DNA from 3 places in the Aneurinibacillus uraniidurans genome. Region 2 is predicted to be linked to each of the others. Evidence: predicted binding sites of a transcription regulator. Region 2 holds the regulator's gene; each other region holds the start of a gene.

Region 1 (2,273 bases), 1.9 Mb from region 2:
AATGAGTTTTCCGCGTTCTTTTGCTGCGGCGACGGCACTTTTTACTGTTTTGGTGTCGCCGCCACTTGTAGCTGTTCCGGCTGCTGGTTTATCTCCACCACCACCACAACCTGTGAGAGCAGCAGTAATAGCAAGCGCCATTGTTATAACGGATACTTTCCATTTTTTCTTTACCATTAAAAAATCCCCCTTTATATATGTGTGATAAAAGAACTCAACATTAGTGATTAAGTAAACGACTTAGGAAAGCGCGAGCCCGCTCTTCTTTCGGATTCTCGAAGAAAGTATTCGGCTCGCTTACTTCAACAATCTGACCCTGATCCATAAAGACAACACGGTTCGCTACTTCACGGGCAAATCCCATCTCGTGTGTCACAACGACCATCGTAATCCCTTCGTGAGCCAGACTTTTCATAACGTCCAGTACTTCCCCGATCATCTCCGGGTCAAGTGCAGAGGTTGGCTCATCGAACAGCATAACTTTTGGCTTCATGGCAAGACCGCGAGCAATTGCTACACGCTGTTGCTGACCGCCTGACAGTTCGCCCGGATATGCATCGGCTTTATGGGCAAGTCCGACTTTTTCGAGATAGTAACGGGCTGTTTTATCCGCTTCCTGTTTCGGGATATTCCGGACTTTACGCGGAGCTAGCGTAATGTTTTCAAGCACTGTCATGTGCGGGTACAGGTTAAAGTGCTGAAAGACCATGCCAATCTCTTGGCGCATTTCGTTAAGATTTGTTTTACGGTCATGAACACGTACGCCGTCCACAATCAGTTCACCAGATGAAATCGCTTCCAAACGATTGATGCAACGGAGCATGGTAGATTTACCGGAACCGGAAGGGCCGATTACAACGACAACTTCGCCTGCTGAGATCGTTAGGTTGATGTCTTTGAGAACGTGAAAGGAGCCGTAATGTTTATCTACCTGGCGAAATTCAATCATTCGCAATCCTCCTAAACAAAACAGTAAAAATTTTATTAATATTTTATTAATGATACCCTGCATCAGTAAAAAATGTAAATATTAATTTATCGTAAAAATAAGAAAAATACATTTTCAATATGAACAAAACTCATGAACTTATAACCAGAGAGAACTTTTGTTCGGTTAAATTGCGTTTTCGCATAGCTCATATGCTATAATAGAAGGTAGTATTTTGTGCAGAAAGATGGTGAGATGTTGGAAAGGCTTACGAAAAAATTCGAGCTCGTCTCTGATTACGAACCAAAAGGTGATCAGCCAACTGCGATTGCTGCACTAGTGAATGGAGTTGAAGCGGGCAAGAAGCATCAAACATTGCTAGGTGCAACTGGAACAGGGAAAACATTCACGATGGCACAGGTTATTAATCGTGTCCAGAAGCCAACACTGGTCATTGCCCATAATAAAACACTTGCTGCTCAGTTAGCCAGCGAGTTCAAGGAGTTCTTCCCGCATAATGCGGTAGAATACTTCGTCAGTTACTATGATTACTATCAGCCGGAAGCGTACATTCCGCAATCGGATACGTATATTGAGAAAGATGCTAGCATTAATGAAGAGATTGACAAGCTCCGTCACTCAGCAACGAGCGCATTGTTTGAGCGTAATGATGTCATTATTGTGGCGAGTGTGTCTTGCATTTATGGTCTCGGTTCACCGCAGGAATACGGTTCCCTTCTATTATCATTGCGTCGGGGAATGGAGAAAGGGCGGGACGACGTACTGCGCAAGCTGATTGACATTCAGTATGATCGGAACGACATTAACTTTACGCGCGGTACATTTCGCGTGCGTGGAGATGTGGTGGAGATCTTTCCTGCCTCTACAAGTGAACATGCGATACGTGTAGAGTTTTTCGGTGATGAAATTGAGCGGATCACCGAAATTGATGTGTTAACGGGTGCTGTGCTTCTGGAGCGGGAACACGTCGCGATTTTTCCGGCGTCTCACTTCGTAACTGGACCGGATAAGATGAGTAAGGCGATCATCAGCATCGAAGCGGAGTTGGAACAGCAGCTGGCGCATTTTAAAGAGCAGGGCAAGCTGCTAGAAGCGCAGCGCTTAGAGCAGCGAACACGCTATGACATCGAGATGATGCAGGAGATGGGCTACTGCTCGGGTGTAGAGAACTATTCACGTCATCTAGCGGGGCTTGCCCCAGGTGCGACACCGTATACGTTACTTGATTACTTTCCAGATGATTTTATGATTATGGCGGATGAGTCCCACATTACGATTCCGCAAATTCGCGGGATGTATAACGGGGATAAGGCTCGTAAGGATA
Region 2 (2,273 bases):
TCGCCATATTTCCCGCCGCTTTCCCCACATCCGGCATAATCAAACCGGAGCACGAAATAGCCTTCTTCAGCAAATCGACGTGCAGCCTCTACGAACAGTCTGTTCTGACCGATTCGGCTACCGACGAATCCGTGACAAATAATAATCGCGGGCCAGCGTTTATTCGGGTCGCAGCGTGTGTGGGGCGCTGGATAATGAACAGTGGCCGCTAATTCAATTTTATCGTAGGAAATGTGAATGACTCGTTCCATAATTGTCGCCTCCTGAAATAAAAAAATCCCTATTCTGTACGGAGAAAAGGGACAAGTGAATGCAAAAGTCCGCTTCCTCATCTGTCAGAACCACTCGTTCTGTAGGATGTGGCACCTTGCAGAATTGCTGGTTGCCGGGCTTCATCGGGCCTATTCCCTCCGCCGCTCTTGATAAGAAATGGATCACCATATAAAGTTCAACCGATATCGTTATGATTAGTATATATAAAAGCGGAATCGGGCGTCAAGGATTAATATAAACAATTCTTATTTATATACTATGAATTAATTGTACTAAAATACTGCGTACATAAACATATACCAAATAAAAACATGATAAGATAAAAAAAGGAGGGATGGCTGTGGATGCGATAATTTGGACAGGAATCGGCGTGTTATTTTTGTTAAGCCTGGCGGGTGTTATAATCCCGATCATTCCTGATGCACTGCTTGTGTGGATTGGATTTTTAACATACAAATTTGCGCTCGGTCATGTACCGTTAACGTGGACGTTCTGGGTTCCGATGACCGTACTGACAGCTTTATTGATCGGGGCAGATTTGCTATCGAACGCGTATTTTCTGAAAAAGTATGGGGGAGATAAATGGTCCATGATCGTGGCTACGGTCGGCCTATTGGCTGGACCGCTGCTTCTCGGGGCTTTTCTGGGGCCATTTGCGATTTTGGTTGGTCCGTTTCTTGCGGTCTGGGGCCTTGAGGTGGTACGAGGAAAAGGGGCCTTGGCAATGCGAATTGCGACTGGAACGGTACTCGGATTTTTAAGCAGCACCGTTGCAAAAATTATCATTCAACTGGTTATGATTATCTGGTTCCTGATCGTTGTGTTATAACGCGTATATAAGAAGAAAGAAGACCCACTGGCTACTAAAAGTCAGCGGGTCTTCTTTCTTCTTGTATGGCTTAGTGAATGTTGCGGTATACGCCGATAACTTTGCCAAGAATCGTTACAGCTGGAAGTAAAATTGGTTCCATGGATTGATTCTCTGGTTGAAGGCGGATGTGATTTTTTTCTTTAAAGAAGCGCTTCACAGTTGCTTCGTCTTCCTCGGTCATCGCCACAACAATATCTCCATTATTGGCAACCTGCTGCTGACGGACGATTACGTAATCGCCATCGAGAATTCCGGCGTCTATCATGCTTTCGCCTTGAATGCGCAGCATATAGACAGTATCCGCTCCTACCATGTTCTCCGGTAGAACAAAATGCTCTTCTACATTTTCTACAGCGGTAATAGGCAGACCTGCTGTGACTTTGCCCAGGACTGGGACGGTGACAGTCTTAATCCCTATTGGTTCAAGATCTCCTCTTTCACCATCTAGAATCTCAATGGCACGCGGCTTAGTCGGATCGCGACGAATCAGCCCTTTTTTCTCCAGGCGAGCGAGATGACCGTGAACAGTTGAGCTGGAAGCAAGCCCAACGGCTTCTCCGATCTCACGGACAGAAGGCGGATATCCTTTTTCTTTGACTTCGCGCTTTATGTAATCCAGGATGGCAAGCTGGCGGCTGGAAAGCTTTTTCATAGATTTACAACTCCATTCCCCACGGTATATTTTGTTCCTATTATATCAGTATTGTTCGCTATATACAAACATAAGTTCGAATTTTTGTTGACAAGAACACAGGTTCGGTTTACTATGATTTCAGAACGAACGTTCTTATTTTGGTGGGCGTTCTATTACAACAGGACAAGCATATAATCAATCATAGAAGCAGACATACGGGAAGGGGAAGTGAATATGAGCAGGAAGTCATTATGGATCGGAATGATCATCGGAATGTGTGTATGCAGCACGGCGAGCCTTGTATTTGCATCGATCGGGGGCGACCAGTCTACGAAGCCAGCGGGCATCGAGGTTACCGTTCAGGCCGGGGATACGCTTTGGAAAATTGCGAAACGTTATAACGAACAGGCGCATATGTCTACCCAGGAACTCATGTATTACATACAGCAAGAGAATCAGTTGAGCAGTGCTATTATCCATCCAGGGGACGTATTG
Region 3 (2,273 bases), 110 kb from region 2:
TTATCAACCGAACTCCCTGTGCTCAATGATGTAAGTTGGTGAATGACTATATCCGGCTGAGATTTTTGCAGTGCAGCGAATACAGCATCCCGATCAAATGCATCTGCTACTACCGGTTTTACACCCATCTTTATTATTTTGTTTACATGTGATTCATCACGAATCATTCCAGATACTTCATGACCTTCTTCCACCAATAAAGGAATTAAAAAACGTCCGATCACACCAGTTGTACCAGCAACAAAAATTTTCATATCAGTACCTCCTCACAAAATACGAGATAGAAATACCTCGGGGTTCATAGTTAAGACAAATTAGACCCCTATTTTGTGACTTAAAATGAAAATTTCAACTGCTCGTACACCTGTGCTGTTAGGTTGCTTAGTCGAATCCCAAACAAACGAATCGGGCGATCCGAAAAATGCAGCTCATACGTCTGCATTGCGATTCGATAAATATCATCCGCTCGATCTGTTGGTACTTCCAGTGTGATGCTGCGAGAAACAGCCTGGCGATAATCGAATTTTACCTCTACCGAGACCGTTGCGGCCCGTTTATGCTGACGCTGTACTTTCTCAGCCAGCTTGTGACTAAACTCACGAGCCGTTTGCTCAATTAACGAGTGTTCCATCGTATCGATCGCAAACGTACGGGAAGAGCCAATACTTTTCTCCCCCTTCTTTCGCTCTGGATTAACTGGGGAAACATGCGCTCCCCATGCTGCCTTATACAAATACTCACCCTTTTTCCCAAACCACTGCTGTAAGTCTTCTACTGGGTGAGCTGCCAATTGTCCGATTGTATGAATTCCTTTCTGATTTAACTTCTCGGCTGTGCTTTTGCCGCAGCCATGCAGCCGCTTGACAGGCTGCGGCCAGAAGTATGCTTGAAACTGACGCTGCCCCATCTCCACAAATCCGCGTGGTTTTTTCACATCGGCACACATTTTCGCAATGAGCTTATTTGGTCCGGCCCCGATACTGCACGGAATGCGCAACTCGGATTCCAGCTTGTGTTGAATATAAGAGGTAACTTCTTTAGGAGAATGACCACGCTCGATGATTTCTGTGATATCTAGGTATGCTTCATCAATAGAAGCCACTTCGCAAGGTGCAATGCGAGCAAGAAAGCGCATGATGGCCTCGGAGTATTGACGATAGAGAGCATGCTCGGGCCGAACAAATACCGCCTTCGGACAACATTTCCACGCATCACGGTACCGCATTGTTGTATACACCCCGTATGCCTTTGCCTCGTAGCTGGCTGCCACCACAATCCCCCTCCGCTTCTGCGGGTCCCCTGCAACTATTATAGGTTTGCCGCGCAACTCTGGCCGCATGCTTTGATGCACAGAAGCAAAGAAAGAGTTCATATCACACAATAAAATCATCACATTCACCTACTTTTTCCATCCACTTTATCTTATCCTCATTATAAGAACATATATTCCTATGCACAATGTTTTTTATTTATTTTATTGAAGAAGAAATAAAGCCTCCCACTCATCCGGGAGGCCTTTAACTGTATACCACTCTTTGCTCGACTTAGTGTATGTTTGGATGCCAACTATTATTACACGTTATTGCTCATTATTTTAGAAACTATGCGTTTTGCAATCCCCTCTAATTCATCAAAAGTTAAAAGGTATTTCATATTTTTTTAACCGGCCTGTAATATACGTTCTTTATTATTTATCTTGTAGCATCAGGATTTACAATGCTAATGCATAGGAGAGGTAATGTACAATGATGGCAGCTAGCAAACTGGATAAGTATATAGAGAAATTGTTGCAACTGGGTATTTTCAAAATTAACGATCATCAACTGTATGAGTGTTCAGAGAAAGAAGTGAAGCAAGCACTGTTTCATGCCTTATTACAAAATAAAAAAATACAAATACAATAAGACAAACCCCACTACCCAAACGGGCGGTGGGGTTTGTCCTGCCTACTACCGATGAGGAACTATGATCAAAAGAACTCTCGGCAGCTTATTAGCATGGCCTTACTCTTTTTATTTCATTTTTTCAACATCAGTTAGAACACCATCTAATTCATCAATGGACTTATTAAGAACCGTTTTATCCAGCTTTTGAGCTTTTGCCCCACCTTGGATAATGCCGAGTGGCTTTTCTACTTTTTCGTAAAGATCAGGATGTTTCTCCTTTACTCCATCTTCGAATTTGCTCCACGATTCTTCCAGCTTTTCAGCACCTTCTTTTACTTTAGCTGCATGATCAGCCTGTACTTGCGTCTTCATATCTGCAAGTGTTTG

What was found. The regulator LexA, encoded in region 2, represses DNA repair genes until DNA is damaged. The targets are predictions, from matches to a motif close to CGAACATATGTTCG.
Region 1: uvrB (excinuclease ABC subunit UvrB) is a predicted target of LexA. The motif match lies at 1,100-1,113, and genes of this name have one in related genera.
Region 3: dinB (DNA polymerase IV) is a predicted target of LexA. The motif match lies at 1,437-1,450, and genes of this name have one in related genera.

Annotation. Positions count from the first base shown of each region.
Region 1 is NZ_CP116902.1:367,166-369,438, forward strand. Features, by position in the region: gene PO771_RS01790 (transporter substrate-binding domain-containing protein) at 1-177, opposite strand, end outside; gene PO771_RS01795 (amino acid ABC transporter ATP-binding protein) at 221-949, opposite strand; gene uvrB (excinuclease ABC subunit UvrB) at 1,184-2,273, shown strand, end outside.
Region 2 is NZ_CP116902.1:2,258,794-2,261,066, reverse strand. Features, by position in the region: gene PO771_RS11285 (alpha/beta hydrolase) at 1-251, opposite strand, end outside; SAM riboswitch class I at 326-429, opposite strand; gene PO771_RS11280 (DUF456 domain-containing protein) at 614-1,102, shown strand; gene lexA (transcriptional repressor LexA) at 1,173-1,796, opposite strand; gene yneA (cell division suppressor protein YneA) at 2,013-2,273, shown strand, end outside.
Region 3 is NZ_CP116902.1:2,366,792-2,369,064, forward strand. Features, by position in the region: gene PO771_RS11805 (NAD-dependent epimerase/dehydratase family protein) at 1-254, opposite strand, end outside; gene dinB (DNA polymerase IV) at 335-1,390, opposite strand; gene fbpA (Fur-regulated basic protein FbpA) at 1,746-1,904, shown strand; gene PO771_RS11820 (hypothetical protein) at 2,013-2,273, opposite strand, start outside.